DNA from 2 places in the Streptomyces sp. NBC_01497 genome. Region 1 is predicted to be linked to the other one. Evidence: riboswitches for the same ligand, from Rfam matches in the RefSeq annotation. Region 1 holds a riboswitch; the other holds the start of a gene.
The links. Region 1 has a riboswitch for thiamine pyrophosphate ahead of thiO (glycine oxidase ThiO). Riboswitches for the same ligand answer to the same signal wherever they lie in the genome.
Positions count from the first base shown of each region.

Region 2: it holds a riboswitch for thiamine pyrophosphate, as region 1 does, so the genes downstream of both, OG310_RS34385 (purine-cytosine permease family protein) here and thiO (glycine oxidase ThiO) in region 1, are expected to answer to the same signal.

Region 1 covers NZ_CP109427.1:6,168,191-6,184,093, reverse strand. Annotated here, with positions in the region: gene OG310_RS26085 (class I SAM-dependent methyltransferase) at 1-298, opposite strand, end outside; gene OG310_RS26080 (SAV_6107 family HEPN domain-containing protein) at 575-1,120, opposite strand; gene OG310_RS26075 (DUF4126 domain-containing protein) at 1,652-2,269, shown strand; gene OG310_RS26070 (phytoene desaturase family protein) at 2,336-3,853, shown strand; gene OG310_RS26065 (hypothetical protein) at 4,003-5,202, opposite strand; gene metF (methylenetetrahydrofolate reductase [NAD(P)H]) at 5,251-6,168, opposite strand; gene thiE (thiamine phosphate synthase) at 6,393-7,070, opposite strand; gene OG310_RS26050 (Rv2175c family DNA-binding protein) at 7,188-7,553, opposite strand; gene OG310_RS26045 (NAD(P)/FAD-dependent oxidoreductase) at 7,801-9,003, opposite strand; TPP riboswitch at 9,073-9,185, shown strand; gene thiO (glycine oxidase ThiO) at 9,425-10,615, shown strand; gene thiS (sulfur carrier protein ThiS) at 10,612-10,839, shown strand; gene OG310_RS26030 (thiazole synthase) at 10,845-11,639, shown strand; gene pknB (Stk1 family PASTA domain-containing Ser/Thr kinase) at 11,786-13,720, shown strand; gene OG310_RS26020 (deoxyribonuclease IV) at 13,791-14,669, shown strand; gene OG310_RS26015 (sulfite oxidase-like oxidoreductase) at 14,831-15,463, opposite strand; gene bfr (bacterioferritin) at 15,652-15,903, shown strand, end outside.
Region 2 covers NZ_CP109427.1:8,129,794-8,145,696, forward strand. Annotated here, with positions in the region: gene OG310_RS34330 (discoidin domain-containing protein) at 1-1,133, opposite strand, end outside; gene OG310_RS34335 (ABC transporter permease) at 1,823-3,022, opposite strand; gene OG310_RS34340 (MarR family winged helix-turn-helix transcriptional regulator) at 3,100-3,564, shown strand; gene OG310_RS34345 (SDR family oxidoreductase) at 3,711-4,445, opposite strand; gene OG310_RS34350 (hypothetical protein) at 4,607-5,050, shown strand; gene OG310_RS34355 (glycosyl hydrolase family 18 protein) at 5,279-6,220, opposite strand; gene OG310_RS34360 (glycosyl hydrolase family 18 protein) at 6,525-8,072, opposite strand; gene OG310_RS34365 (LLM class flavin-dependent oxidoreductase) at 8,245-9,264, opposite strand; gene OG310_RS34370 (hypothetical protein) at 9,413-9,799, opposite strand; gene OG310_RS34375 (aromatic ring-hydroxylating dioxygenase subunit alpha) at 10,077-11,282, opposite strand; gene OG310_RS34380 (glycosyl hydrolase family 18 protein) at 11,603-12,538, shown strand; gene OG310_RS34385 (purine-cytosine permease family protein) at 12,571-13,989, opposite strand; TPP riboswitch at 13,981-14,074, opposite strand; gene OG310_RS34390 (glycosyltransferase family 2 protein) at 14,243-15,013, shown strand; gene OG310_RS34395 (lectin) at 15,129-15,903, opposite strand, start outside.

The sequences.
Region 1 (15,903 bases):
CCAGGACGCCGTGGCACAGGACCGCGTCGAAGCCACCCGGCTCCACCACGTCGAACAGGCCGTTGATGTCGCCCTGCACTCCCCGTACGCGGTCGGCGACGCCGGCCTCGGCGGCCCTGCGCTCCAGCGCGAACAGCGCGTTCGGGCTCGGGTCCACCACGGTGACCCGGTGGCCGAGGCTCGCCACCGGAACGGCGAAGTTTCCGGTGCCCCCGCCGGTGTCGAGCACGTCGAGCACATCGGATCCGGTGGACTTGACCCGCCGGGCGAGGGCCTCGTCCACGACCTCCCGGACCACTCCGGTGCGCAGGGGGCCGCGACGGGACGACGGCGACTCGCCGCCGACGGCGGGGGAAGGGTCCGACACGGCAGTTGACTCCTCGGCGCGGCCGCCGCTTTCCTGCGGCAGGGCGTGGACGGTGCGTGCCGTCCACCCTATTGCCTCCTCACCTGCCCCTCATGCCCCGGCGTACCCACCCGCATCACATGTCGCCCGGGCCGGGCCGCGAACCGATCCGGCCGTCTCGCCACCTGTCCTCGGCCTGCCGGGGACAGGTGGCGAGGAGCCGATCCCTCACCGGACGGGGCCGCCGCGCAGCGACGGCTGTTCGCGGCGGGGCAGCGGCAGCGTCGGCTCACGGACCAGCAGCCGCTCCACGAGCCGCAGGAACATCTCGACGTCCCGCACCAGGTCGTCGGCGTCGCGCATACCCGCCGCTCCCTGTATGCCGGCCTCCGCACGGGCCCGCTTGCCCGCTCCGGACGCGAACAGCGCGCTCCACTCGGTCAGCTCGGGAGCGATCTCCGGCAGCACTTCCCAGGCACTGCGGATGCGGTGGCGCCGCTGCGGGGTGGTCTCGGGCCGGCCACGGGCGGCGAGGACCGCGGCGGCGGTGCGCAGCGCGGCGAGATGGGCCGTCGCGTAGCGCTCGTTGGGTGTTGCGAGCGTGCCTGCCTCGTCGAGTCCGGCGCGGGCCTGGCCCAGCAGGTCCAGGGCCGCGGGCGGTGCGCCGGCGCGACGGGTGACGGGGTGGATGTCGGTGGGCGGACCGGTCGTCGGCGAGGGGGCGGGGCCGCCTGCCGGGAGCCGGCGTGCGGCGCCTGCGGAGGAGCTGGCCATGACGAACCTCCTGTCGCGTGTGACGGCACGGTGGCCGTCTGTGTCCCATAGTGCGGGCCGCCACTGACAATCGGCTCCGACCTGGCCTTTCGCCCACCACGCACCGTCAAGGCCGCTGCGCACCGTCCAGGTGCCCGGAGAACGCACGGGGCCCGTGCCCCGGCGCTTCACGCGCCGGGGCACGGGCCCCGTCTCCCCCGTACGGCCGCGGACCGCCGTGTCCCCCGTCGGTCCGCCGCCCCCGGTCCTGTCCCCCGTCCCCCCGTCCGAGGTGGGAGGGCCCGGCTTCCTTGCCGGTCACCGGTCCCTCCGCCGTGCTCCCCCGTACCGGCAGGGGCCGTCACACCGTTCCGCCGCCCCGTGTCGGCGGTGCCGGTGCCGTGTCCCTCCCGCGAGCTCCACTCTTCCGTTTCCACGGGGTCTCCCCATCCGCGCCGCTACTCATCCAGGCACCTGAGTACGCCTACTCAGGTCCGTGCGGGCCACGGGCGGCCCCGTTCCAACTCGCCCCCGAGTGGCTAGCCTTGGGGGATGTCGGTACTCCCTCTCGTCTTCACCGGCGGCTGGGCCGCCGGAATCAACGCGTACGCGGTGGTCCTGCTTCTCGGCGTTCTCGGCGCGACCGGCCTGAGCGACGACGTCCCGGACGCGTTGCAGCGGCCCGACGTCCTGATCGCGGCGGGCGTGCTGTTCGTCTGCGAGGCGGTGGTGGACAAGATCCCGTACGTGGACACCCTCTGGGACGCCGTGCACACGGTGATCAGGCCTGTCGTGGGCGGGGTCGTGGCCGCGCTGCTGGCGGGGCACAACGGCTCGCTTCCGGAGCTCGCGGCCGCGGCGACGGGCGGCTCGACGGCGCTCGCGAGTCATCTGGTGAAGGCGGGCACGCGCAGGGCGGTGAACACCTCTCCGGAGCCGTTCAGCAACATCGCCGTCTCCACCCTGGAGGACCTGGGCGTCGCCGGGATCATCACGCTCGCGCTCTTCCACCCGGTGGGTGCGGCGGTCCTCGCCGCGGCCCTGCTGCTGACGGGCGTGGTGGCGATCGTGTTCCTGGCGTCCCGCATCCGGTGCTTTCGCGGGCGCCGCGCGGAGCGCCGGGCCCTGCGGCGTCCCACGGCCGGCCGGGCCCCCTACCCGCCGGGCTGACGCGCTCCCCGGGGCCTGCTCGGGGGCCGGGGAGCGATGTCGGTGGCTGCCGTTAGAGTCACCGGCATGGCACGGATTGCGGTGATCGGCGCCGGGATGGGCGCGATGGCGGCGGCCGCGAGACTCGCCGTCGCGGGCCACCGGGTGACGGTGTACGAGCGGACGGCGACGTACGGCGGCGCGGTGGGCAGGTTCGAGCGGGACAGTTTCGTCTTCGACACGGGCCCCGGCGTGCTGCACGTACCCGCGGTCTACCGCGACCTGTTCGTCAAGACGGGCAAGGAGCCGCTGGAGCGCTGTCTCGAACTCGTGCAGCCGGCGCACGACGCGCTCCACGTCTTCGCGGACGGCACGCGCGCACTGCTGCCGAACGCGTCGCGCGGGGGCGTGATCGCCGCGCTGGACGGGGCGTTCGGCGCAGGCGCGGGCGGACGCTGGGCCGATTTCCTGGGCCGCGCCGGAGAGGCCTGGGCGCGCGCCCGCCGTCCGCTGCTGGAGGAGCCGCTGCCCGCTGACCCGGGGCCGCTCACCCGGGACCCGTACCCGGCGCCGCGGCAGCGCAGGCTGCTGCGGGGTGCCCGGCAGGCGACGACGCTCGCGGAGATCGGCGCGTGGGAGCTGGCGGTGCCGGGCCTCGCGACGCTCCTCGACGGGTACGCGCTGGCGTACGGGCTCGATCCGCGCACGGCGCCCGCGAGCGCGTCCGTCCTGCCGTATCTGGAGCAGACCTTCGGCACGTGGTACGTGCGGGGCGGGATGCGGGAACTGGCCCGCGCGGTCCACGAACGGTGCCTGGCACGCCGGGTGGAGTTCGTCTTCGGCGCCGGGGTGCGGGCCGTCGTGGAGAAGGACGGCGCGGTGGCGGGCCTGGAACTGCTCGACGGCGCGTCGGTCGCCGCCGACATCGTGATCGCCGGGGCGGATCCGTCGGCGCTGGTGGCGCCCGAGCTGTGGACGGACGCCCGGGCGGCGCCGGCCGGGCCGGAACGCGCGGCGGTGCCCGGCCGGTTCACGGTACTGCTGGCCGTGCGGGGCGGGCGCCCGGCCGGGACGGCGCACCGCACGGTCGTGCACGCGCCGCCGGCGGACGCCGAGGCCGAGGCGGTCTTCGGCGGTCCCGGCCGAGCCCCCGCTCTCCGTCCCACGGTGACGGTGCTCCGGCCCGACGACGCCTCGACGCGGCCCGACGCGGAGCACGAGGCGGTGACCCTCACCGCGACGGTCGCCCCGCAGGGTGCCGTGGACTGGAGAGACACCGCGCTGCGCGAGCGTTGTGCCGACGCGCTGGTCGAGGCGGCGTCGGCGGCCGTGCCCGGCCTGCGCGAACGGATGCTGTGGCGCGAGGTGCGCACGCCTGCCGTGACCGAGGCCGAGACGGGCGCGCCCGGCGGCGGCGTGCCGGCACCCGCCCTCGCGGGGGCCGGCGGGCGGCTGCTGCATCCGCCCAACGCGACCCGTCTGCGCGGCTTCTACCTGGTCGGCGGCCGGTCCCATCCGGGCGGCGGGCTGCCGCACGCCGGCATGTCGGGTGCGCTGGTGTCCGGACTGATCGTGGAGGGACCGGAGTTCCGGGGCTCGCGGTGACGGGCACCGCCCGTGGGTGAGCCGTTCACGGCAGGGAGCGCCTGCGGGTGCGCGCCGCCGCGACCCCGAGGGCGGCCCGGCGCAACGGGCGTTGTCGCGACCGGACTGCCCCGAGGTCCGCTGGGGACCGGGAGCACGCCGGGCGGCGGTCAGTAGCGGTAGGGGCCGCCCGCTTCACGCTCCGGCTCGTGCTGTTGCTGTTGCTGCTGCTGCTGCTGCTGGGGGTCGTAGCCGTACGAGGGTTCGTAGGTGGACTGGGGTGCTTGCTGCCCCGACGCGTTGTCACGCTGCTGCGGGACCCAGACACCGCCGGGCGGGGTGTCCGTGGCGTACGGGTCCTGGTACCGCTGCTGCTCGCCGGGCGCCTCGTACGGGGCGTAGGACGGGTCGTAGCCGTTGTACTGCTGCTGGTACGCGGGCTGCTGGTAGTCGGACTGGGCGTAGTCGGCCTGCTGGTAGTCGGCCTGCGCGTACTCGGCCTGCCCGTACTCGGGCTGCTGGTAGTCGGACTGCTGCTGTTGCTGCTGCCCGGCGGCGCCGTCCGCGCCGTACGCGGCGTAATCGTCCTGCCCCGTCGGGGTGTTCTGGCCCGCCTGAGCGCCCTGGCCGGGCTGGTCCTCGTAGCCGTACCCGTATTGCTGCTGCTGTGCGTAGGCAGCCTGGTCCGCCTGATCGCCGTACGTCTCGTAACCGGTGTACGTGCCGTACGCGTCGTGTCCCGTGGGCTGCTCGTAACCGCCGTAGGTGTCATACCCCGCCGGGGCGTACTCGGTGTGGCCGCCCTGGCCCTCGGCCGCGAACGCCGCGGCGCCGAGGCCGCCCTGGCCCGTGCCGCTCGTCGTGTCGTCGTACACGCCGTACAGCTGGCCGGTGTCGTCCGGCATCGGCTGCGGGGCGTAGACCTGGGCCGCCTCGGCCGGGTTCCCCCCGCCGGCCTCCGGCGGGAGGTCCTGGGGCGCGGCCGCCGACACCATCGTCTGTTCCTCGGGCGCCTGAAGCGCCACGTCGGAGACCTGCGGGTGCGGAGCGCCCTCCGCGTCCTCGTCGCCGCGCGCGCCGCGCGCCGCGTCTCTGCGACGTCGGCTGGCGCCCGGCCGCCCGCCGACGGCCCAGCCCGTCGAATAACCCTTGCGGAACGACATGGTCACGTACGTCTGCCCGACGGCGAAGGCGATCGCGCCCAGCACGATCACGACGATCGACGGCAGGACGACGCCGACGACCACCGTCACGAACCCCACGAAGGCGAGCGCACGCCAGCGCAGCCGCGCCTTGTACTGGAGCAGCACCTCGCCGAGGAGCCACAGCGCGACAAAGCCGAACGCGATGTAGAGGACCGTATAGCCCATGTACGCCCCTCTCGTGCGGCCACCGCCCCGGGTGGTGTGCGGCGCCGCTCAGGAATGTCTGTGCAGTCCGAGATTCTCGTAGATCTCAAGTGTCGCAGTGGAGTTGTTCAGCGTGATGAAGTGCAGCCCCGGCACTCCCTCGGCCAGGAGCCGCGCACAGAACTCCGTGGCGAACTCGATGCCAATGGAGCGTACAGCCGCTGGATCCTCCGCGACCGCGAGGATCCGCGCTTTCAACGCGTCGGGGACGAGCGCCGTACTGAGCGATGGCAGCCGCTCCAACTGCTTCACGCTGGTGACGGGCATGATCTCCGGGATGATCGGCGTCTCGCAGCCCGCCGCGGCGGCACGGTCCCGCAGCCGGAGGTAGTCCTCGGGCCGGAAGAACATCTGGGTGATCGCATAGTCGGCGCCCGCACGGCACTTGGCGACGAAGTGCCGGATGTCGCTGTCCCAGTCGGGTGAGCGGGGATGCATCTCGGGGAAGGCGGCCACCCCGACGCAGAAGTCTCCGGACTCCTTGATCAGCCGGACCAGTTCGATGGCGTACTCGACGCCCTCGGGGTGCCTGACCCACTCCCCCATCGGGTCGCCGGGCGGGTCGCCGCGTACAGCGAGGATGTTGCGGATGCCGACCGCCGCGTACCGGCCGACCATGTGGCGCAGTTCCGCGACGGACTGGCCGACGGCCGTGAGGTGCGCGACAGGGGTGAGGGTCGTGTCGGCGGCGATCTGCTCGGTGGCCTTGACGGTGCCGCTGCGGGTGGAACCACCAGCTCCGTAGGTGACGGAGACGAAGCTCGGGGCGACGGCCTCGATGCGGCGCAGGGCGTTCCAGAGGTTGCGCTCGCCCTTCTCGGTTCTGGGCGCCCAGAACTCGAAGGAGAAGCTGGTCTCACCGTCGGCGAGGACATCTCCTACGGTGCGCGCACGCGGAGTCCAGGTGGACGGGGTACCGAGGGCCATACGAGCAGGTTATCGACTTGCGGCGGGCGCCGTCACACCGTAGGGCCCCGGACCTGTACCCACCGAGGGGCGGGAGTCCGCTGGAGTCCGCCGCGCCGCGGCTCCTTGAGCCGGGCACCCGGGGGTGCGAGTTCGCCGCACCGAGGGCGGACCCCGGACCGGTCGCCGCCTCGGACCAGGCCGCCCGTCGCGGCGAGCGGCCTGGTCCGGCGCACAGCCCGCGCTCAGTGGCCCGCGGCCGCCGTCGCGCGCTCCCTGACCCGGGCCGCGAGCGCCGCGCTCGCGGCGGCGGGGTCGTCGGCCTCCGTGATGGCCCGTACGACGACGATCCTTCTCGCCCCGGCGTCCAGCACCTGGTCGAGGTTGCCCTCGTCGATCCCGCCGATGGCGAACCAGGGGCGGTCGACGCCGAGGGCCTCGGTACTGCGCGCCGTGTGCCGCACGAGGCCGAGCCCCGGCGCGTGCCGCCCCGGCTTGGTGGGGGTCGGCCAGCAGGGGCCCGTGCAGAAGTAGTCGACGCCCGGCTGGGTGGCCGCCGCGTCCGCCTCGGCCTCCGCGTGGGTGGAGCGGCCGATCAGCGGCCCGTCGCCGAGGATGGCGCGGGCGGCGGGCACCGGGAGGTCTCCCTGCCCGAGGTGCAGCACGTCCGCGCCGATCGCGTGGGCGATGTCCGCGCGGTCGTTGACCGCGAGCAGCTTGCCGTGCCTGCGGCAGGCGTCGGCGAAGACCCGGAGGTGGTCGAGTTCCTCCGCGGCCTCCAGTGTCTTGTCCCGCAGCTGGACGATGTCGACCCCCGACGCGAGGACCGCGTCGAGGAAGGCGGGGAGATCACCCTGACGCCTGCGGGCGTCCGTGCACAGGTAGATACGGGCGTCGGCGAGCGCCGCGCGGGCCGTGGACATCGGGTGATCCCCCCACTGGTACCGCCCGGGGCGGTGGTGTCGTCTGTCGTGTTCTGTCGGCTCACGCCGGGCGGCCTCGACCGCCCGGCGCCAGAGGGCGAGCGCCTGCGCCCGGCGTCAGAGGGCGAGCGCCTGCGCCCGGCGCTTCACCTCCGTGCCGCGGTTCTCGCTCAGCGCCTGCGCGGGCGTGCCCGGCAGGGTCGGATCGGGCGTGAACAGCCACTCCAGCATCTCCGCGTCGGAGAAGCCGTCGTCCTTCAGGAGCGTCAGCAAACCGACGAGGCCCTTGACGACCTTGTCGCCGTCGATGAAGGAGGCGGGTACCTGGAGTGTCCGGTTCTCACCGCGCCGTACGGCGATCAGCTGGCCTTCCTTCACCAGCTGGCGAACGCGCGTCACCTCGACATCCAGCTTCTCCGCGATGTCGGGGAGGTGGAGCCACTCGGGGACGAGAGCATCGATCTTTGCGTCAATCTCGGTCACGAGGACAAGCCTGCCATCCCGGACTGACAGACGGTAGTCGTGGCGGTCCGGGCGGGGCATGCGCCCACCCCTGCGACCCATGGCAGGGCAGGCCGCAAGGGGATCGGCATGCCGTGCCGCACCGCGGAAAAAACCTGGGAAGTCCGCTCGTGGGGCCTTCGGGGGATGCTCGGAGGATCCTCCTGGCGCCCCCAGGAGGATGGCCGGAGGATGCCCGAAAGACGTTCCGAGGACGTTCAGAGGACGTTCAGAGCACCGATTTCCTCAGTGGTACGGCCGGATCGGCGGCCCGCTCCGGGTCGAGCCGGGCGCCCGACTCGATCAGTTTGCGGCCCTGCGCCAGGTCGCGGGGCCTGCCGACGGCGAGGAGCGCGACGAGGACCCCGTCCCGCAGCCACACGGCGGACCAGGCCGCGCCGGCGCGGTCGCCGCGCGCGACGAGCCGGTCGGCGCCCGTGTGATGGCCCGCGTACTGCACGAAGCGCCCGAACTGCTCGGACCAGAAGTACGGCACCGGATCGTACGGCTCCCGCGTGGCGCCCGTGATGCGGCCGGCGACGGTGACCGGGCCCTGGAGGGCGTTGTCCCAGTGGTGCACGAGCAGCCGCTCGCCGTAGCGCGCCGAGGGGAAGGACGCGCAGTCGCCGACGGCGTAGACGTCGGGCAGCGAGGTGCGCAGCCAGGCGTCGGCGCGGACGGCCGCGTCGGAGTCCAGTGCGACGCCCGAGCCGGCCAGCCAGGATGTCGCGGGCCGGGCACCGATACCGACGAGGACGGCGCCCGCCGCGATCCGCCGGCCGTCCGTGAGGACGACCGCGCCCTCTTCGACGTGTTCGACGCGCGTGCCCGTGAGGAGCGTGGCGCCGCTCTCCTCGTACCAGGCGGCCATCGGCGCGGTGATCTCGGCGGGGAGCGCTCCCGCGAGCGGCAGGTCGGCGGCCTCCAGGACGGTGACGGCGCAGCCCGCGGCGCGCGCCGCGGTCGTGAACTCCGCGCCGATCCAGCCGGCGCCGACGATGGCGATCTCGTGCTGCGCTTCCAGTACGGGCCGCAGTCGCTCCACGTCGTCCAGCGTGCGCAGGACGTGCACGCCGGGCAGGCCCTCCGTACCGGGCAGGGTCAGTGGTCGCGCGCCGCAGGCGAGGACCAGCGCGTCGTAGGCGATGGGCCCTTCGGCCGTGTCGATCTCGCGCTCGTCCGGCCGCAGCCGGGTCGCGGCGAGGCCCAGCCGCAGTTGCACGTCGAGTGCGGCGAAGTCGATGTCGAAGGCGGAGCTCTCGGCCTGGCCCAGGAGCAGGGCCTTGGACAGCGGAGGCCGGTCGTAGGGGGGATGCCGTTCCGCGCCCACGACGACGACGGGCCCCGCGTGGCCGCTCTCGCGCAGCGCCACCGCGGTCCGCACACCGGCCATGCCCGCACCGACGATCACGACTCTCTGATCCTCGCTCACGCGATCACCATAGATCCCCACCGCCCCGGGCCGTGTTACAGGACGGCATGACAGGGTCTAGGCTTGCCCGGGAAACCTCGCGGGAGCCCGGACGGACCGGGCTGAGAGGGAGGCTGGGCGGCCTCCGACCGTACGAACCTGATCCGGGTCATGCCGGCGAAGGGAGGGGCTGACGACCGTGCAGCCTTCTGACATATCCAACTCATCCGACACGCACGGGACACCGACCGCCGCGTCCCCGGCCTCCGGTGCGTCCTCCGCGTCCCCGACGTCTGCTGCGTCCCCGACGTCCGGTGCGGCCGACGCCTCCCCCGCCTCCGGCGCCTCCGGCGTCTCTCCCGTGTCCGGCGCGTCCGGCGGGTCGGCGGCACCCTCCGCTTCGCCGGGCTCCGCGCCCGCGGGGGCCGGCGGGTACGACGTCCTGGTGATCGGCGGCGGGATCATCGGCCTCGTCACCGCGTGGCGCGCCGCGCAGCGCGGCCTGCGGACCGCCGTCGTCGACCCGGAGCCGGGCGGCGGGGCCGCGCAGGTCGCGGCTGGCATGCTGGCCGCCGTCACCGAACTGCACTACGGCGAGGAGACACTGCTCGGCCTCAACCTCGCCTCCGCGCGCCGCTATCCACGGTTCGTGGCGGAGCTGGAGGAGGCGAGCGGCCGGGACACCGGCTACCGGGCCTGCGGCACGCTCGCCGTGGCGCTGGACAGTGACGACCGCGCCCACCTGCGCGAACTGCACGCGTTCCAGCAGAAGTGCGGCCTCACCTCCGAATGGCTCGGCGGCCGCGACTGCCGTCGGCTCGAACCGATGCTCGCGCCGGGCGTCCGGGGCGGTCTGCGCGTGGACGGCGACCACCAGATAGATCCACGCAGGCTGGCCGCCGCGCTGGTGGTGGCGTGCGAGCGCGCGGGCGTGGCACTGCACCGCACCTGGGCCCGGCGGCTGACCGTCGTCGGGGACCGGGCCACCGGCGCGGAGCTCGCGGACGGATCGGCGCTCGGCGCCGGCCAGGTCGTGCTCGCCGGGGGCAGCCTGAGTGGCAGGCTCGCGGGCGTACCGGACGAGGTGCTGCCGCCGGTACGGCCGGTGAAGGGCCAGGTACTGCGGCTGACCGTGCCGCGTGCGTACGCGCCGTTCCTCTCCCGCACGGTACGGGCGGTGGTGCGCGGCGGGCACGTGTACCTGGTACCGCGCGAGAACGGCGAACTGGTGGTGGGCGCGACGAGCGAGGAGCTCGGCTGGGACACCACGGTCACGGCGGGCGGTGTGTACGAGTTGCTGCGGGACGCCCACGAACTCGTCCCCGGCATCACGGAGTTGCCGCTCACCGAGACCCGCGCCGGACTGCGGCCGGGCTCGCCGGACAACGCGCCGCTGCTCGGCCCCACCGCCCTGCCCGGGTTGCACCTGGCGACCGGGCACTTCCGCAACGGCGTACTGCTGACCCCGGTGACCGGGGACGCGCTGGCCGAGGCCTTGACGACGGGCGAACTGCCCGAGGTCGCACGGCCGTTCACACCGGAGCGGTTCACGGGTTCGCCGCGTCCCGCCGGCTCGTCGCCCGAGGGGACGCACCGGACCGAGATGTCCGTACGAGAGGGGCTGCTCGCATGAGCGACGACACGGCGGCACGCGTGGTGCGCGTGTCGGTGAACGGCGAGCCGCGTGAGGTCGCGGCCGCCACGACGCTGGACGAGCTGATCGCAACGCTGACAACGGCGCATTCGGGCGTCGCGGCGGCGCTCAACGAGACGGTGGTGCCCCGGGGCAGCTGGCCCCGGACGCGGCTCGGCGACGGCGACCGGGTGGAAGTCCTCACCGCCGTACAAGGAGGCTGACGGGGATGGCGGACGATCCACTCACCATCGCGGACGTGACGTTCACGTCCCGACTGATCATGGGAACGGGCGGTGCGCCCAGTCTCGACGTGCTGGAACGGTCCCTGGTCGCGTCGGGCACACAGCTGACCACCGTGGCCATGCGCCGGCTCGACCCCGGCGTGCAGGGTTCGGTGCTGTCGGTGCTCAGCCGGCTCGGCGTCCGTCCGCTGCCCAACACGGCGGGGTGCTTCACGGCCGGCGAGGCCGTGCTGACGGCCCGCCTCGCCCGGGAGGCGCTCGGCACCGACTGGGTGAAACTGGAGGTCGTGGCGGACGAACGGACGCTGCTGCCCGACCCGGTCGAGACGCTGGACGCGGCGGAGACCCTCGTCGACGACGGCTTCACCGTGCTGCCGTACACGAACGACGACCCGGTGCTCGCGCGGAAACTGGAGGATGTCGGCTGCGCGGCCGTGATGCCGCTCGGCTCCCCCATCGGCTCGGGCCTCGGCATCCGCAACCCGCACAACTTCAGCCTGATCGTCGAGCGGGCGGGCGTTCCGGTGATCCTCGACGCGGGCGCGGGAACCGCCTCGGACGCGGCGTTCGCGATGGAGCTGGGGTGCGAGGCGGTGATGCTCGCCTCGGCGGTGACCCGGGCGCAGTCACCGGTCCTGATGGCCGAGGCGATGCGGCACGGCGTTCAGGCGGGCCGCCTCGCCCGCCGCGCCGGGCGCATCCCCCGCCGCCACCACGCGGAGGCGTCCTCCCCGGAGGCGGGCCGCGCGAGTCTGGACCCGGAACGCCCCGCCTTCTGAGGCGGGACAGCACCCCTTCCGGGGGCAGGACCGCACCCGTCGGCGGCCCGGGCGCGGGGCATCCGGGCTGTTCGCAGCGTTACAGCTCTGCTGCAGGCCCACCGGCGGGCAGGGCCTTCCACCCGGCCGGAACGTAGACTCGCCGCGTGGATACGACCCTCAATGACCCGATCGTCGGGCACGTGGTCGACGGCAGGTACCGCGTCGACGCGCGCATCGCGGTCGGCGGGATGGCCACGGTCTACCGGGCCCTGGACACCCGCCTCGACCGGGTGCTCGCGCTCAAGGTGATACATCCCTCGCTCGCCACCGACGCCGGTTTCGTGGAGCGCTTCATCCGGGAGGCCAAGTCCGTCGCGGGCCTGGCGCACCCCAATGTGGTCGCGGTCTTCGACCAGGGCGCCCAGGGCGCGTACGTGTACCTGGCGATGGAGTACGTCGCCGGCTGTACGTTGCGTGACGTGCTGCGCGAACGCGGCGCACTGCAGCCCCGGGCGGCCCTGGACATCGTGGAACCGGTGCTGGCCGCGCTCGGCGCGGCGCACCGCGCCGGGTTCGTGCACCGGGACATGAAGCCGGAGAACGTCCTGATAGGGGACGACGGGCGGGTCAAGGTCGCCGACTTCGGTCTCGTCCGTACGGTCGGCGACGTCACGACCACCACCGGCGCCGTGCTCGGCACGGTGTCGTACCTCGCACCCGAGCAGCTGGAGGACGCCGCCGCGGGCGCGGGGGCCGGCGTCGACGTGTACGCGTGCGGCGTCGTGCTCTACGAGATGCTGACCGGCCGCAAGCCGCACGGCGGCGAGACTCCCGCGCAGGTCCTCTACCAGCACCTGAACGAGGACGTCCCGCGGCCGTCCGCGGCCGTGCCGGGCCTCGCCCGCGAACTCGACGCGCTCGTGGCCGCGGCGACCGCGCGCGACCCCCGGGTCCGGCCGGGCGACGCGGTGGCGCTGCTCGCGCTCGTACGCGCCGCACGGGCGGCCCTCAGCGACGCCCAACTGGACGCCGTGCCACCCGCCGCGCGCACCGTGAGCGGTGCGTCCGGCTCTGAGAACCGTACGAGCGTGATCCCGCGCACGGCCCCCGCCGGCGCGGACACCGGCCGGGTCGCGAGGACCAGCCGCCTCGACCTGCCGCCCGCACCGCCGGCCGCGGCGGGTCCCCCGGCACGCCACGGCGGCCGGGGCCCACGCCGGCGTCGCGGCGTCGTCGCCGTGGTGACCGCGCTCGTCGTGGTGCTCGTCGGCGCGGGGGTCTGGTACATCAACTCGGGCCAGTTCACGCGGGTACCGCCGCTGCTCGGGCAGAGCGAGCAGGCGGCGAAGAAGCGCCTCTCCGACGCGGGCCTGGACGCACGCTTCGACCACGGCTACAGCGACGCCTTCAACCGGGGCACGGTCATGCGGAGCGATCCGGCCCCCGAGACCAAGATCCGGGGCGACGGCCCGGTGACGCTGACCATCTCGCGCGGCCCCAAGATCGTGCAGGTTCCCGGCCTCGCCGGCCTGCCGCTGGCCGACGCCAAGGCGGCACTCACCAAGGCGGGCCTGTCGGCGGGGCTGGTCACCTCGGCCTTCGACGACGGCACCGACCGGGGCGCCGTCATCTCCTCGGACCCGGGCGCGGGCGAGCGGGTGCGCCCCGACAAGGCGGTCGCGCTCACGGTGAGCAAGGGCAGCGCCGTCGACGTGCCCGACGTGACGGGCGAGGACGTCGACGACGCGACGTCCGACCTCGACGACGCGGGCCTGAAGGCGAAGGTCACACCGCAGCGCGTGCAGTCCGACGAGGACGCGGGCACGGTGGCCCGTCAGTCACCGGGCGAGGGCGGGCAGCTGGCCAAGGGCGACACGGTCACCCTGACCGTGTCGAAGGGCCCGAAGATGGTCGCGGTGCCCGACGTCACGGGCCGGTCCGCCGACGACGCGCGGACGCGGCTGGAGGACGCCGGGTTCACGGTGAAGGTGAAGCACAGCTTCCCGTTCATCGACGACACGATCACGGAGCAGTCCGTGGACGGCGGCGACAAGGCGCCCGAGGGCAGCACGATCACGATCAAGACCGACGGCCTGTGAGAGCGGGAGACGGCGGCGGGGCACGCGGCACCGCCGGCACCCGCGCCGTCGTGAACAGCCGGCACCCCCGATGACAAGGACGGCCCCCGCCACCATGCGCAATCCAGTCGGCGCCCATGTGCCCGTGGCCGGCGGACTCGCGACCACCGGTCTCGGCTACGCCCGCGACCTCGGCGCCGAGAGCGTCCAGGTCTTCGTCGCCAACCCGAGGGGCTGGGCGACGCCGGCCGGCAACCCGGCCCAGGACGAACTGTTCCGGGCCGGGTGCGCGGCGGCGGACCTGCCCGCCTACGTGCACGCGCCCTATCTCATCAACTTCGGCTCGCACACCGAGGCCACGGCGGAGCGGTCCGTGGAGTCCATGCGGCACAGCCTGCGGCGCGGCCGGGCCATCGGGGCGCGGGGCGTGGTGGTGCACACGGGGTCCGCGACCGGCGGCCGGGACCGCGCGACCGCGCTCGCGCAGGTACGGGAACTGCTGCTGCCGCTGCTGGACGAACTGACGCATGACGACGACCCGCCCGTCCTGCTGGAGCCGACCGCGGGCCAGGGCTTCTCGCTGTGCTCCCGGATCTGGGATCTCGGCCCGTACTTCGAGGCCCTGGAGGCCCATCCGAAGCTCGGCGTGTGCCTGGACACCTGCCACGTCTTCGCCGCGGGCCACGACCTCGCGGGTGAGCACGGCATGCGTCAGACACTGGATCTGCTGGTGGAGACGGTGGGCCCCGGACGGCTCGGCCTCATCCACGCCAACGACTCGAAGGACGTGGTGGGGGCGCACAAGGACCGCCACGAGAACATCGGCGCCGGCCACATCGGCGAGGCACCCTTCGAGGCGCTGTTCCACCACCCGGCGACGCGGGGCGTAGCGCTGGTGACCGAGACCCCCGGCGGCAGGGACGGGCACACGGACGACGTCACCCGCCTGAAGAAGCTGCGCGACGCCTGACCCGGGAAGGACCGGGAGCCGGAACCGGGGCCGCCCTGAGGCGGGCGGGGGCCGTACGGGGTGAAGCTCGCAGGACCCCGGACCCCGCACCCCCCACGCCATACGCGCGGTGAACCGGTCCGGCTACCGTCCCGGCCGCGCGCTGCCTCGCCGCACCGCCCCTACAGCTCGGGGCCCTCGCCCGGTTCCTCCTGGTAGGTGTAGCGCTGCTCGGTCCACGGGTCCGCCACGTTGTGGTAGCCCCGCTCCTCCCAGAAGCCCCGCCGGTCCGCCGTCATGTACTCCACGCCCCTGACCCATTTGGGCCCCTTCCAGGCGTAGAGATGCGGCACGACCAGCCGCAGCGGGAAGCCGTGCTCCGCCGTGAGAAGTTCGCCGTCACGGTGCGTGGCGAAGATCGTACGGTCCCCGGCGAAGTCCGCCAGCCGTAGGTTGGCGCTGTAGCCGTACTCGGCCCAGACCATCACGTGGGTCACCGAGGCGGCGGGCGGTGCGAGGTCGAGGACCGTTTTCGCGTGGACGCCTCCCCATTCGGCGCCGAGCATGCTGAATTTCGTGACGCAGTGGACGTCCGCCACGACCGTGGAGAAGGGCAGGGACGTGAATTCCTCGTGATTCCAGCAGTGCTTGTCCGCATCGGAGGTCGCGCCGAATACCCGGAATTCCCAGCGGTCGGGTTTGAACTTCGGGACCGGTCCGTAATGGGTGACGGGCCAGCCGCGCTGGAGGCGCTGTCCCGGCGGCAGGGGGGACTCCTCCGGTATCCGATGCCCCTCGCTCTGGTCCTGACCCATGCTTTACATGGTGACAGACCGGGAGGGGTGGTCATGACCAGGCTGAACGCATATCCACCCAATTCATACCAAGGACGTCCTTACTGGACGGCCCCCCATGGCGATGCGAGACTGCGCGCAGTCTCACAGGGCACATGTCTGCCACGCGCCACGCGTCCATCGCCACATCGTTGGAAGGAGCCGCTGCCATGCAGGGCGACCCCGAGGTCCTTGAGTTCTTGAACGAGCAGCTGACCGCCGAGCTCACCGCGATCAACCAGTACTTCCTGCACGCGAAGATGCAGGAGAACTTCGGCTGGACGAAGCTCGCCAAGAACACCCGCGCGGAATCCTTCGACGAGATGCGCCACGCGGAGCTGCTGACCGACCGGATTCTGCTGCTGGACGGCCTGCCGAACTACCAGCGGCTCTTCCACGTGCGGGTCGGCCAGAGCGCGACG
Region 2 (15,903 bases), 2.0 Mb from region 1:
TCGTGCGAGGAGCGCGCGAACGGGTAGGTGACATCGCCGACCTGATGGCCGTTGAGCCAGATGTCCGCCTTGTGGTTGACCCCGTCGAACTCCAGCCACACATGGCGCCCGGACCCCGTGCGCAGCCCGCGCGGCAGCTTGAACTCCCGGCGGTACCACCAGGCGTGCCGCGACAGCGCCTCGGGCACGTGCATGTTGTTCATGCCGATCACCGGGTCCGGCAGGTGCCCCTGGTCGACCAGCGAGGTGAGCACCGTGCCCGGCACGGTCGCGGGCAGCCAGGCACTCGTGTCGAGCGAGGGGAGCGAGAGCTGCGCGCCGGTGCCCTTCGCCCAGTCGTCCATCGTCAGCGTCCAGCCGGACTCCAGCGCGACCGTGCCGTCCTCGGCCACCTTCAGGTCCGGGGCCGCGTGGGAGTGGGTGCCCCAGTCCGTCCAGCCGGTCGCCGCGGGCCGGTGGCCCTGCGCCGTGCCGTACACCTCGAAGCCGTTGAGGCCGAGGGGGTTGGCGTTGGACCGCTTGGTCACCGTCAGCCGGACCCAGCGGGCCGTCACGGGCTTGTCCAGCGGGATGTCCACCACGCCGCCCTTGCCGGACGTCGTCGTGTACACGCTGGTCCAGGTCTTCTCGTCGCGGGACGTCTCCAGGACGAAGTCCACGGCGCAGCTCGACAGGATCTCCGTGCCGGTCGTGCTGTCCCGGGGGTTGCCGCTCGTGGACGGCGTGAAGACCGGGTCGTCGCTCGTGGCCTCGAAGGTGAGGCGCACGGACTGGACGCCGCACAGGGCCTGGAGGTCGACGCTGATCCACTGCGGGTCACCGGCGGCGGCCCGCCACCCCGTGCCCTTCACACCGGTCGTGCTGACGCCGTCCACGGCGAACTCGGCCGGGGTGGGGGCGTAATCGGTGGAGGAGACGGTGACCGGTCGGTAGGCGGCCAGCTCACCCGGGCGCCCGGCGGCGGGCGAGGAGCCGCCCGCCGCGGTGGGCTCGGCCGCGAATCCGGTGCCGGGAAGGGCGACTCCGAGTCCGAATCCGGCGAGCAGGACCGTTCCGGAGGCCACGATCGACCGGCGGGAGGGAGAGGAGTGGGAAGACAGCGACGGCGACGGCGACGGCAACTGCTCTGACATGTGCGGCCCGTTCGATCGGAGGAGCCCGGGGGACCGTCCGGCCCTCGGGATCATCTCTTTGACAACGTTGCCATAGGCTCTATTTCCTTCCGCTTTCTGTCAAGACCCGCCGCGAAAAGGGTAGACAGTGAACTCTTTCCACATAGGGGTGGGTATCGGTCCCTCAGCCGGCGCATACGCGCGTGCCGGAGGGCCTGACCTGAGGCGACACCCGTGGGCGGGTGGCCGGAGATCTGCGGGACGTCTCGGTCCCGCACCGCCGGGCGGCCGGTTCCGCACCGCCGGGCGGCCGGTTCCGCCGCGCTGCCGGCCGCGGACCTGGAGGGCGGCCGGGTCGCCGGTCGCCTCGCGCGGCGCGTTCCGCTCTCATGCCCGGCGGCCCGGACCCGGACGTCCCCGTCCGGTCGGTGGGCGGGACGACGCTGTCCCGCCCACCGGCCGCACGGGGACGGTGTGTTCCTGTTCCCTGGCCGGCTCCGCGTGATCCCGCTCGGTGTGTTCCGCCTGGGAGCGGGGTCCGCTCTTCCCGCTTCTGGCGGGTCGGGACGTCAGCCGGGTACGCGACGGATCGGTGCTGTGTGCTGTGTGCTGCGTGCTGCGTGCTGCGTGCTGTGGTTGGTGGTTGGTGGGTGTGGACGCGGGCGTGCGGGGCGGGAGATGTCACCCCGGTGCGCGTCGGCGATGTGCGCTCACGGTGTACGGGCCAGGAGCCGTACGGACCACACGTCACGGACGTACAGCACTCCCGTGCACACCAGAGTCCACAGGCCCAGCACGATCAGGCCCGTTGCCAGGCCGTCGGAGCGGAAGTACGACACGCCCTGGATGGCCCGCACACCGGCACCCACCGGCAGGATGGCATGCAGCGGATGCAGCCAGTCGGGCAGATAGGGCGCGGGCAGGACACCACCGCAGGTCGCGTTGCCGAAGATCAGCAGCATGATCGTGGAGAGCATCACACCCGCGGGGCCGAACAGTCGCATCAGTGCCATCGTGGCCCCGCCCGCCGCCGTGGCCATCAACGCCACCACGACCGCGACCTCCAGGAACGGTCCCGGGACGGCGCCGAAGGCGTGCCCGCCGATGAGTGACACCACCAGCCCGCCCAGTGCCCCGAACAGGCCGAGGCTCAGCATGCGCAGGCGGTATTCGAGCCGCGGCGCCAACTGGTAGGTCATGGTCCCGTACAGGAATCCGGCGAGCACCACACCGAACGCCGCGTAGAACACGGACAGACCCCGTGAGTCACCGGTGCTCGCGGGCACCACGTCGTGCGCGGTCAGTTGCTGTCCCTGGGCTGTGGCGACGGCACCGAACGCACCGGTCACGGTGGCCGTCACCCCGGAGCCGTTGGCGCCCGCGTACAGCAGTTCCGGTGCTGTCCCGGGCCCGCCCGTCGCGGAACGGCCCGCGGACGGTGCGGGGTTGGCGACGGCTGCCACCGTGGTGGTCGCGGACGTATTAGCCGACGTGCCGGCCTTCGCGCCGGACGGACCACTTCCCGCGGCGGACGAGGCGCTGCCCGCGCCCGGTGCGATGTAGGCCGCGTACACCTGCCGGTCGTGCAGGGCGGTGCGGGCCTCGCTCTCGCTCGCGTACCCGCGCACGGTGAAGCCGCCGGGCTGCCCGTGCTCCAGGCCGCGCTCCACACCGGCGAGCGTCCGCTCGTCGCCGACCACTGCCACCGGCAGGTGGTGCGGTGCCGGTGCGTGGAAGGCGGCGAGGTAGACACTGACGAAGATCGAGCCGATGCCGAGGACGATCAGCACCGGCAGCAGCACGCCCTTCATTCCCGCGGCACCGCGGACGGTCGTCGCGGAGTCCATCGCGTGAGCGCGGTGGCGGTGTGCGGACTGCGTCTCCGGTTCCTCGCTGGTGGCGGTCGACATCGTGGCCTCTCCATAATGTAAGGTGCCTTATATTCTCCGGCCTAGCTTACATGCCACCGAACCCACACGGAGCAGTAGTGATCCACGACCCGTCCCACCACACCGGCTACCTGACCTGGCAACTCGGTCAGGCGACGGCACAACGTCTGGAGAAGGCACTGCGGCCCATCGGGATCAGCCTCGCCCAGGTGCGCGCGGTGGTACTGGCCTCGCTGGACCCCGGGATCTCCAGCGCTGAACTCGCCCGCAGGTCCGGGCTGACCGCCCAGTCCATGGGCGCCGCCGTCCAGGGGCTCGTGGACCGGGGCGCGCTGGAGCGCTCGCCGCACCCGGAGAACCGGCGGGTGCAGCGGCTGCACGTCACGGACGAGGGCCTGGCCCTGGCCGAGCGGGCCCAGTCCGCGCTGGAGCGTGTGCAGGACGAGATGTTCGGTGTGCTGCCCGAACGCGAGCGGGCAGCCCTCCATCGCGCGCTCCACCGCGTCGTCGAACACAACATTCCCGAGGCGCTGCGGACCGTCGTCCCTCCGGAGGGTGACTGACCGCACCCACCGTGCGGTGGTGCCCGCCGGTGGCGGGGCTGTGCGGGTCGGCCCGCGGCCCGGCGCCGTCACCCCGAGGCCCGGCAACCCGCGCCGCCGGCCGCGCGGGGACGGCGGAGCGGGCGGCCGGGGTCTCGCCGCCCGGGTCAGCCGGCCGCGACCCATTCGTCGAAGGTGCAGGTCCCACGCGCGCTGTCACCGAGGGGCAGCAGGCCGCCCCCCGCCATGGCCTTGCCCACCGCTCCCGGCAGGCTGACCGGCAGCACGGGACGGCGGCCGCCGCGTGCCCGCTGCAGTTGCCTCACCATGGCGACCATCTCCCGTACCTCAGGTCCGGCCAGTTCGGGCGCGTGACCCGCCGGCTCGGCGAGGACGAGCCGCACGAGCGTGTCGGCCACCTCCCGTGCCGCGACCGGACGGCAGCGCATCCGGGGCACGACGGCGAGCGGGCCGCCGCGCGCCAGCATCTGGGCCGCGAACTCGTGGAACTGTGTCGTCCGCAGCACGGTGTACGGCACGCGGCTCTCCCGCACCCGTTCCTCCTGGCGGAGCTTGCCCTGGTAGTAGCCGAAGCCGACCCGGTCGATCCCCACGATGGACAGCACCACATGGTGTTCCACGCCCGCGCTCTCCAGCGCGGGCAGCAGGTGGCCGGCCGCCGCCTCGAAGAACGCGACGGACTTCGCCCTGCTCGTGGTCGTCACGTTGCTGGCGTCGATCACCCGCGATACGCCGTCCAGCGCCGCCTCCAGCCCTCGGCCGGTCGTCAGGTCCACCCCGCGGGACCGGGCGAGCACCCGAGGTTCGTGCCCGGCCGCCACTACGGCGTCGACCACGAGCCTGCCTGCCCAGCCGGTTCCACCGGCGACTGCGATACGCATGACATGTGCCTCTCGGATACGTCGATGACGTCGGTCACGTCACTCACTGTTCCCCCCGGCAGGAGACGACGTACCGGCCCCGAATGTGACATGACACGGCCAAACGGGTTGTCGCGCGGGCCCCGGTGTCACGTTTCACCGCCCCGCGTCGTCTCCCGGGCATGAGTGTCACCGCACGACGCGTGCTTCTTCTCCTGCTGGCCGCCCTCGGGGCGTATGTCGGAATCTGGGCGTACTTCCTGACCGGCTCCTGGTACCGGTCGTTCCCGGGGTTCGGGCTGCGCTGGCTGCCCGTCCTCGGCCCGTACAACGAGCATCTGTCCAAGGACGTCGGCGCCCTCTACCTGGCGCTCGCGGTGCTGAGCGCCTGTGCCGCGTATGCCGCGCGCGACCGGCGGCTGAGTGCGGTGACGGGCCTCACCTGGCTCGTCTTCAGCGTTCCGCACCTCATCTTCCACGTGCGGCACCTCGACATGTACGGCACGAGGGACCAGATCCTGAATGTCGTGGCCCTCGGGCTCTTCGTCGTCGCGGGCGCGGTACTGACCGTCCCCGTGGGAGATCGGCGCCCGGCGGCCCGCGACCGCGACGACGCCCGCCGGTGACGACGACCGCCCGGCCGGAACCCCCGCATCACGATGCCCCGGGACTGCGCGCCATGACGCCCCCGGGACTGCGCACCACGGGTCCGCGCCGCGGACCGCACACGGCCGCGCCCCCCGCCGGAACCGCGCGCGCAGGGGCAGGGCGCGGGGGTCGGGTGGCGAGGGGCGCGGGAGGCAGTGCGCAGGGGTCCCGGGGGACGCCGTCGCGTACGAGCCGTGGGCGGGGCGTCAGCGCATGGCCGCCGACATGTTCGCCGCCCACTGCCAGGGTGCCGCCGTACCGCCCGGGTCGGAGTTGAAGTACTCCCAGCCGGCCACTCCGCCGAAGGTCGGGTACTTCGCCACGAGGGATTTGACCGTGGCGGTGAGGGTGTTCATCGGTACGTAACCGCTGCCGCAGTTCGCGGCGTTGGTCAGCGTGCCGGCCACCACCTTGGACGCGGGCACGACGCCGTGGGCGATGATCCCGTCGTAGCCGCTGGTGGAGGAGAGGCTGCCCCAGCCGCAGTAGAACTGCGTGTTGAACCAGCTGATGGACGACGCGCGGTCGCGGTAGAGGCTGTCGTAGCTGAAGCCGGACAGGTTGCCGCCGCCGTTGAGGGCGGTGGCGACCGGGGCGAGCGTCACGGTGAAGCCCGAGCCGAAGTCGGTGTGCAGCTGGTCGATGAGGTGTTCGATCCCGCCGAGGGACATCGACTCCTCGACGTCGAGGTCGACGCCGTCGAGGTGGTGGGTCGTGATGACGTTCTTCAACTTCGGGTAGTACGTGGCGAAGTCGCTGTCCAGGCGCTGGAAGCTGCCCTGCGCGGCGCCGCCGACCATCCCCTCGACGTGGACGCCCTTGGCCTGCATGGCCCCGAGGTCGCTCCACATCTGGTCGAACTTCGCGTTGTCGGGCGAGTCGTCGTTCAGTGCCACACTGCCGTCGCCGTTGAGGTGGATGGCGCCGACGACGACATCGGTGACACCCGTGTTGTTGTCGGTCATCGCGCGCGGCGAGACGTAGGTGCCGTTGTTGAACTGCGTCTGGTAGTAGACGACCACGCGCTTGCTCGTGGCCGCCGGTGCGGCCGACTGCGCGGCGCCGGCGGGCGCCGCCGCGACGAGCGGCGCGCCGAGACCGACGGCGGCGGCCAGCGCGAACGTACGGAAGAGACTTCTGATGCGCATCAACCGCTCCTTGGTGGAGCCGCGGTGTCGGGGACCGCGGTTGGGGGGCTCCGGGTGTATGAAAGCGCTGTCCCCGCGTGCCCCACAAGGCCCCCTCGCCCCCCGGCCCGGTCAGGTCCGCCGCGCATCGGATGCCGAAGGCCGTCATGTCGGGTGATGTCCCCTCGCCGCGCCGCACCGGCCTTTCTTCGCGTGTCCGGCACCGGAAGACCCCGGCACGCACGCGGGGGCCGGTACGCACCGGCCCCCGCGAGCGGACGAACGAGTGGAGCGCGCCGCGCAGTTCAGTGCCGCGGCGCCGGGATCAGCAGGCCCCGAGGTCCTGCCAGACGCCCCACTCGCCAGTGGTGCCGGGCTGCTCGCCCTGCGTCCACCACTTGGCCTTCCAGGTGTGCCCGCCGTACGACACGGAGTCGCCGCCGACGTACACCGACGAGGCGTTCCAGCCGGTCGCGGAGCACGAACCGCCGCCGGTCACGGTCAGCTTGTAGGTGGCGGAGCCGGTCGTCGAACCGGCCGCGCCGTTCACCGTGAGGGTGTACGTGCCCGGTGCGGCGGCCGACGTCGTCTTCACGGACAGGGTGGCGCTGCCGCCCGCGGTCACGGAGCCGGGGCTGACACTCGCTGTGACGCCGGCGGGCGCCCCGCTGACGCTGAGTTTCACCGACGGGGCCGTACCGCTGCCGGAGAAGGCCGTGGCGACCGACGAGGTGGTGGACCCGCCGGGCGCGAGAGAGCCCGAGGCCGGGGAGAGCGACACCGAGATGCCGTTCGCCGGCGGGGTGGTGGTGCCGCCGTTGAACGGCTCGAAGGTGTGGCTGAACTGCCAGGTGCTCTGCGTTGTGCCGGAGCACGAGTCGGAGCCGCCCTGACCGGCACAGCCGCCGTTGTCCCGCTGCAGCGCCCAGATGGACAGCGTGTTGATGCCCTTCGTCACCGCCCAGTTGTAGACGGAGGTGGCGTTGGCGGTGGTGAACGTCTCCGGCGCGCCGAAGTCGTCGATGCCCGGCATCTCGGTGACGCCGACCATGTTCCACAGCTGTGCGTCGCTCTTGGACGGGTAGAGCGCGGCGAGTTGGTCGTGCAGGCCCTGGGCGGCGGTCTGCGTGTCCGTGGCCATGTTGTGGGTGGCGTTGTCGTAGTAGTCGAACGTCATGAGGTTCACGACGTCGAGCTTCACCCCGTTCGACACGGCGTTCTTCAGGACGGAGAGCCCGCTGCCGTCGCCGGCGGTGCCGTCGGTGAGGCCGTGTGTCGTGGTGGGAAGTGTGTAGGAGAACTGGATGGGGCGGTTGTTGGCGGCCGCCCAGTCCTGGACCATCTTCACGGCCTTGTTGCGCCGGTCGATGCCCGCCGCGTTCCGCAGCGAGTTGTCCTCGATGTCGAGGTCGATGCGACTGACGTCGTAGGTCGTGATGACCTTCTCGTAAGCCGCAGCGATGGAGGCGACGTTGGTGCAGCTGTCGGCGATCTCGGTGCCGCCGTCGTCGGCCGCGTATCCACCGAAGGACGGGATGACGTCGCCGCCGCCCGCCTGGATCGTGTCGATGTCGCTGCCGAAGGTGGACTGGGCGACGGGCATGCTGCTGTCGCCGTTCCAGTACGGCGTGCAGGAGCCTACGGACGAGGTCTGCAGGAAGGCCATGGTCAGGTACTTGTTGCCGGACTGCGAGGCGAGTTGGGCCGGGCTGTCGCCGTTGTACGCCTCGAAGTACGGGGCGTACAGGTGGGAGGGCAGCGCGGTGGCGGCCTGGGCTGTGGCCGCACCTGTCACCGCCATCCCGAGGGCGGCGGCGCCGGTGGCGAGGACGGCGAGAAGAGTGCGGGCGGGTCTGCGAACGGGTCCGGGCATGGACCGTTCTCCCTTCGTAGGGGGACCGGAAGGGTCAATGGTCTGGACCATTAATCGCCCTCGGCAGGCGCCTGTCAAGAGTTGGGGACACACCAGCCTTCGACAGGGCGCACGTGCACGGGTGGTTGGGGGCGATCGCAGCCCAACTTCGACCACCCCCGGCGGCCGCTGTTCATACGGTCGAGGGCCTGCCGAGCGCGGGCCCCAGCCTGGTCGCGATGTCCGTGAGGATCTGGACGTAGTCCTCGTGGTCGAAGGCGAACGGCAACGCGAAGGCGACCTCGTCGATCTCCCGGAACGCGGGCAGGGCGTAGAGCTGTTCGGCGATCCGGTCCGACGTGCCCACCAGGTCCCGCGCGAACAGCATCCGCCCGGGGCCCTGCGGGGCGGCGGTCCGCGGCAGCCGCTTCCTCGCGTACTCCTCGTACTTGGCGCGCTGCCCCGGCGTGGCGGAGTCGGTGGGCACGACGACGAGTCCCTGCGAGACCCGCCCCCGGTCGCCGTCGGGGTGGTGGGCGCGGAACTCCCGCACATGCGAGAGCTGGATCGCGGCGAAGTCCTCGGACTCCTCGGCCCGCACGACGCTGCTGGTCAGGAAGTTCATCCCTTGCTCACCCGCCCAGCGGGCGGAGCGCAGACTCGCACCGCCGTACCACATGCGCCGCCCCAGCCCGGGGGAATGCGGCTGCACACGCTCGGAGTACGTCTCGAAGCCCTCCGTGCCGCTGAAGTCCGTGACGGGCTCGCCGCGCACGAAGTCCAGCAGACGCCGCACCCGTCCGTAGCCGAAGTCCTCCTCGTCGGCGGTGCCCGGGTACAGCGCGTCCTTGACCCGGTCGTAGTGCGTCGGCGGGCCGACGCTGACGCCGGGATTGAGCCGGCCGCCCGAGAGGATGTCGACTGTCGACAGGTCCTCCGCGAGTCGCAGCGGGTTCTCCCAGCCCAGCGGGATGACGGCCGTGCCCAGCTCGATACGGCTCGTACGCTGCGTGGCGGCCGCGAGCACGGCCGTCGGTGACGAGATGCCGTACTGCAGGTGCCGGTGGCGGACCCAGGCGCTGTCGAAACCGAGGCGCTCGCCGAGTTCGATGACGGCGAGGGTCGATTCGTGACCCGCCCGGGGGTTGTCGCCGTCGAACAGCCCGATGGTCAGGAACCCGAGCTTTCTGAGCGGTTGCGAGGTCTGCGGCACGGGGGTCCTCCAAGGTCCGCGGCGTGGTCGCCGTCTCTGCGCTGCCACGATTCTGGCAGGCCCCCGTGCCGCGCGGCGCGCCGGCTCCGCGTTCCTCACCCGGCCTTTGCCCGGCGGCCGTTGCGCCTCGTGGCGGGGCGCGGGAGTGTCAGCAGGGCACCGGGATGCCGTTGCCGATCTCGGTGGGCAGCGGATCGGTCTCGCTGGAGATGTCGGTGTCCTTCATGTAGCCCCACTCGCCGTTGTCGGCCTCGGTCCACAGCCAGCGGTAGGGGTGCGGGCCGCCGACGTAGGCACCGTTGTCGGTCCTGCACTCGAACCAGCTCGGGTTGGTGTTCATGGTGCCCACCGGCCGGCTGGTGTCGGGCGCGGCGTACACGGTCGCCCCCACGACGTTGTGGCAGTACCACGACGTACGTCCGTCGTACGTGCAGGGTGTGGCCGCCTCCGCCGTGCCGGTGAGGACCGTGGCGAGGGCCGCCACCGAGACGCCGGCCGTCACCAGTGCCGAGATCCTCCGTATCTGCTTCGTCATGCTGTCTCCCCCTTGCGTGATTGACGGGAACACGTCATCCCGTCGATGGTGCTCGCACCCTAGGACACGTCCGCGCGTCTGCCGGAACGGGACAGCGCCGGTGTTCCGGCCGATCTCCGGCGACGACGGATCGCGCCTGACCTGCGAAGCTCGTCGGCGCACCGCACTGGACGCCACGTCGTCCGTGGCCGGAAGCCGCCGCACCTCGCGCCGTCCGGAGCCTGCCGGACCCCCGCTCGGACCGTGGCGCCGACGGCCGCCCGGTGCCCGGGCCGGCTCAGGGGCGAGCGCCTCGCGCCGCGGCCGACGGCGCGCACGCCTGCCCCCCGGCCCCGCACAGCGAGGCCGCGCCGTGCACGGCGGCCGGCGACCCGATCGGCACGCCGTTCGCGCGCAGCACCCCGCGGACGTCCTGGATCAGCGGGAAGACCTCCCGGTTCCAGTCCTCCCCCTGCTCGTCCCAGGCCCGCTGCTCCGCCTCGACCGCCATCCGGTCCTGCGCGAAGACCCGTTCGGTGAACCGCCGGATCAGCGGCCAGGCGGCGTGCAGCGCCCCGGGGACCGGCGGCTTCTCGATCATGAGCAGCCCGTAGGCGTGGTTCGTGCGCTGCTCCGCGTCCTCGGGCACATACGCGACCCAGAGTGAGAACGCGGGCAGATCCGCCTTCTCCGGCACCGCCTGCAGCGTCTGGTACGGGTACTGCGTCCGGATCGTGACGACGTCCGGCGAGGCGGAACCGCCGACCCCCTCGGCGGAGAGGAGTCCCGCGCCGCGGTCCTTGCGCCCGCCGGCGGGCGTGAACAGGTACCGCGCCTCGACGAACTCCGGGCCCTTCTCGTACCCGAGCAGTTCGGGCTGGATCCGGCCGAGCACACTGCGGTGCAGGAACTGGTGGTTCATGTCGAGCAGGTTCTCGTGCATGAACGAGTAGTGGCACCGCACGGTACGGGAGAACGTCATCGTCCTGTGCCGCGGCGAGTCGAACTGCGGCAGGTCCGGCAGCGGTGTGGTCGCGGCCTTCTCCGGGTCGCCGGGGAAGACGAACACCAGGCCGTACCGCTCCCGCGCCGGGTAGGCCCGCACACCGCGCGGGACCCCCTCGACCCCCTTGGGCAGGTACGGGATCTGCGAGACGCGCCCGTTCCCGCGGTAGGCCCAGGCGTGGTAGCAGCAGCGGAGTGCCTCGCCCTCCACCACACCCATGCTCAGCGGGACCTGACGGTGCGCACACCGGTCCTCCAGCGCGTACACCGTGCCGCTGCGGCCGCGGTACAGCGCGATCCGCTCACCCGCGAAGGAGGCGGCGTACGTCTTGTTCCTCGCCACCTTCCGCGAGGTCGCCACCGGATACCAGAAGTCCGGGGCGATCCCGACCCGCCGGAGGTCGGTGACGCCCCCCGACGCCTCCCGCGCATGCCGGGCACGGCCCGTGGTCCCGGGGTCCGCGGCTTCCTCGTCGGCGGCCGGCTGTGTCTGGGTCATGCGCTTCTCCATTGCGTGCGACTCGTCGGTGCGCGGAGCGGGGGAGCACGGCGCCGTTCCTCCCTCTCCGCCGTGTCCGTCGCGCGTCACCGCGGCGGCACGAGGCCCGGCCCCTGTCCACGGACGACCCTTCCACCACTGCGCGAACCGCACGATCCGGGAGGGTCCCGGCGAGTGACGCCGGACCGCGCGGGCGGGCCGGCGTCCTTTACCTGTACCTGGCACAACAGTCTTGACATGAGCGCGCCGCCCGGCGGAGCATCCTGGGCCAAGCGGTTAGGAAACCTTCCTAACATCCCCCCACATCGCGGAAGGCCGTCATGCCCAGAACCCTTCGCCGCCCCCTCGTCGCCCTCACCGCCGCGCTCTGCCCCGCCATGGCGCTGCTCGTCGCCGGCCCCTCGGCCCACGCCGCCACGGCCTCCTTCCCCGCCCAGTACGCCGCTCCCTACCTCCAGATCGACAACAGCACCGCCAAGGACATGGCCGCGGACCAGAAGGCGTCCGGCGTGAACCACTACACGCTCGCCTTCCTCACCTCGCAGTCCGGCTGCACCCTGAACTGGGAGGACGGTGGCGACGCGGTCGGCGCCCACAGCACCGAGATCAACGCGCTCAAGTCCTCCGGCGGCGACGTCGCCATCTCCTTCGGCGGCGCGGGGAGCAAGGAACTCGCCCAGACCTGTACCTCGGTCTCCAGCCTGACCGCCGCGTACAAGAAGGTCGTTGACACCTACGGCGTCAACCGCCTCGACTTCGACATCGAGGGCGGCACCCTCGGCGACACCAGCGCCAACACGCGGCGCGCCCAGGCCCTCGCCGCGCTCCAGAAGGCCGAACCCGCCGTGCAGATCGACTGGACCGTCGCCGTCGACCCCGACGGGATGGAGTCCGACGTCACCGGACTGCTGACCGGCGCCCAGTCGGCCGGTGTCAAGACCACCGTCGTCAACCTCATGACCATGGACTTCGGCGACGGCGAGAACGCCCTCCAGGACTCGGAGTCCGGCGCCAACGCCGCCGTGAAGCAGTTCGTCTCGATCTACGGCGGCTCCACCGCCGCCAACTGGGCCCGCATGGGACTGACGCCCATCGCGGGCCAGAACGACGACGACGAGAACTTCAGCCAGTCCGACGCCTCCGCCCTGGAGAGCTTCGCGGCCGGCAAGGGCGTGCAGGAACTGTCCTTCTGGGAGGTCGACGAGTACGACAAGGCCGTCGGATACGCCTACTCCAAGATCTTCAACAAGATCTGACAGCAGGGCACTTCGATGAGGGCTGCGGCGCGTCAGACGCGAACGGCGCGCCGCAGCCTGAACGGGACGTACACGACGAGAGCCGCCACGAACGCCACGTAGTACGCGAGATCCGCCCCGTGCAGCGCGTGGGCGACGGAGCCCTCGTACACGGAGGTGTTCATGAAGGGCACCGCGGCGCCGAAACCGACGACGAACGCGAGCAGCGCGGGCCACCACGGGCGGCGCTCCGCCTGCTCCGCCGCCAGGTCCACCGGCGCCCCGCCCCGGGCCCGCGAGCGCGCGTACCAGTCAACCGACACCACGGCGACGAAGCCGGGAATCCAGTACCCGACGAACAGCAGCACGTTCTGGAAGCGCGCCACCGTGTCGGCGGCGTGCATCCACAGCACCAGCGGGAAGCCCAGGGCCGCGGCGAGCACCGCGGCGAGAGGCCGCGGCAGCCGCACCCCGACCGTCTGGAGGGCCAGCGAGCCGCTGTAGTCGTTCATCGCGTTGCTGCACAGCGCCGCACACGCCACCGCGAGCAGCCCGAACGCGCCCAGCGCGCCGCCACCGAGCAGGCGGTCCACCCCCGCCGCACTCTGGTCGGTGAACACCGAGGCGCCCCAGAGGCCGAGCGCCTGCACCGCGACGAACGAGACACTCACACCGAGGAGTGTGTACCAGAACATGCGGGTACGGGACGTCTCCCTGGGCAGATAGCGGCTGAAGTCGCTGGCGTACGGCGCCCAGGACAGCGACAGGCTCAACGCCACCGTGCTGGTCAGCATGAAGGCGCCGAACCGGTCGGCCCCGTGCACCTGCGAGACGGCGGCGGGATGCACCCCGCCGAGCATCTTCACGGCGAGGAGCGCGAAAGCCACCGCGAGCCCCAGCGTCATGACCTTCTGGAGCCGGTGGATCGCCTCGTAGCCCAGCACCCCGACCAGTCCCTGCCCGGCCATCATCACCAGCACCCCGAGCCAGAAGGGCCAGCCGAACAGCCGGGCCAGCGCGTCCCCGCCGAACAGGCCGATCAGCGCGTCCCAGGCCACCGACGACATCCACTGGAGCAGCCCCGGCACGACCACCGAGCGGCCGAAGGCCAGGCGGGCCAGCGGCAGTTGCCCGGCTCCGGTGCTGCTGCCCCACGTTCCCAGCCCCGCCACCGGCACGGCGCCCAGCACCGTGCCGACAACCACCGCCACCAGGGCCGTCGTGAAGTCCAGCCCCAGCACCACGCCCAGCGTCCCGGTGAACACCCCCGTCATCGTGAGGTTCGGCGCGAACCACACGGTGAACAGCCGTCCTGCCCGGCCGTAACGGTGGTCCCCGGGAACGGGCGCGATGCCCTGGGTCTCGATCCGCAGATCCCCCGCGGCGGCGGGCATCCGGCCCTCGAAGGCGGACGCACGCGCCCCGTCCGCGACATCGTCGCGGTCCTGCAGAGAAGTACGCGGCTGCGCCATGAGAGACATCCCTCCGCCAGTACGAGCTGGTTCAGGTTCGACGGGTGTGATCTCAGCCCCGCGCGGGGCACCCCGTGTCCGGTCCCACCAGCCTAACGCGCCCATCCCGCGCCGCGCGGTCCGGGGGTGGGCCGCTCCCGGAGGGCCGCCGTGCGGCCCGTGCGCGTGGTGGAACGCGGACGGCGCCGCAGGACGGGCCCGCGGACGTGTCCGCTGCCCGCGCTTCTATGCTGGCGAAGTTGCCTGGGAACAGATGGAGAGTGCCGTGCCGCGCCGGATCGACGTCATCACCGCGGTGCACGCGCCCTCCGCCCGCTACCTGGCGGACGCCTACCGCTCCCTGCGCGGGCAGCGCATGCCCGAGGGCTGGGAGTGGCACTGGCTGATACAGCAGGACGGCGACAGCGACACCGTCGCCCCCTACGTGCCGGCCGATCCACGCGTCTCCTTCCACCAGGGACGTCCCGGCGGTCCCGGCACCGCGAGGACGCTGGCCCTCGCGCACGCGCACGGCCCTTACGTCCGCGTCCTGGACGCCGACGACCAGCTCCCGCCCGGCGCCCTCGCCCGCGACATCCTCGCGCTGGAGGGCCATGCGGACATCGGCTGGACGACATCTCGCGCACTGGACCTGCTGCCTGACGGTTCCACCGTCTCGTTCGAGACGGACCCCGCTCACGGGCGGCTGGAACCGGGCGGCATCCTCGCCCACTGGGCCGGTCACGACCACCGGCTGCTCGTCCACCCGGCGACGCTGTGCGTCCGCCGCGAACTGCTGCTCGCCCTGGGCGGCTGGATGGCGCTGCCGGCCTCCGAGGACACCGGTCTGCTCCTGGCCCTGGAGGCCACCGGGCCGGGCTGGTTCACCCGTGAGCCGGGCCTGCTCTACCGCAAGTGGCCCGGCCAGGTCACCGGGCAGCGGGCGCACGCTGACAAGGCGGAGTGGCAGGCCCGCACGGCCGTCGTGGAAGCCAGGGCCCGGGCGCTCGCGCGCCTGTACCCGCGAGGGCCCGTGCCCCGGTAGCAGGTCTTGCCGCACCCGCCACCGGTATCCGCGCCGCAGCGCGGTCCCGGGCTCGCGGCGGAGCAGGCCGTCGTGGCGCCGCCCGGTGTGGGCGGCGCCACCACGGCGCGACGGTTCAGGAAGGCAGCCCCCACTTCTGTGCCGCGCTGCTGTTGCAGGTGTAGAGCGCCAGTTGTGTGCCCTGCGTCGTGGACGAGGACGGGTCGTCCAGGCAGAGCCCCGACCCGGGGTTGACCAGGGACCCGTTGGAGCCGGCGGTCCACTTCTGCGCGCCCGTGCCGTTGCAGTTCCACAGCTGGACGGGCGTTCCGTTGGTCGTGCCGCTGTTCGACACGTCCAGGCACTTGCCGAGGGTGCGCAGGGTGCCGTCGGCCGCGATCGTCCAGTCCTGCGCCGCCGTGCTGTCACAGCCCCAGAGCTGGACGTGGCTGCCGTCCGTGGTCGAGGAGCCCTGGTCGTCCACGCACAGGCTCGCGGACACGCCCGCGGTGACGGGCCCGACCCGCGGCTTGGCGGGAGCGGCCAGGCTGCCGCCGTACGACGGGGGAGCCGCCGAAGTCCCCGCGGCCCACGAGGTGTTCGCTGCGGTACCGAGGGTGTACGAGAGGGTTCCACCGCCGGTGATCGCCGCGGTGGGTGCGTAGGCGTTGTTCCAGGACGCCCCGTTCCAGGAGGCGGACTGCACGTACGGGGCGTTGTCCGCCGCGCCGTTCCCGTTGATCGTCAGGGTCTTGCCCGACGGCAGGGTGACCACGGCCTGGGTGAACAGCGGGGAGCCGAGCGCCAGGTCCGAGGTGCCGGGTGTCATGGGATACATCCCGAGTGCGGACCACACGTACCAGGCGCTCATCGCGCCGAGGTCGTCGTTGCCGTCGGCCAGGCCGCCCGGT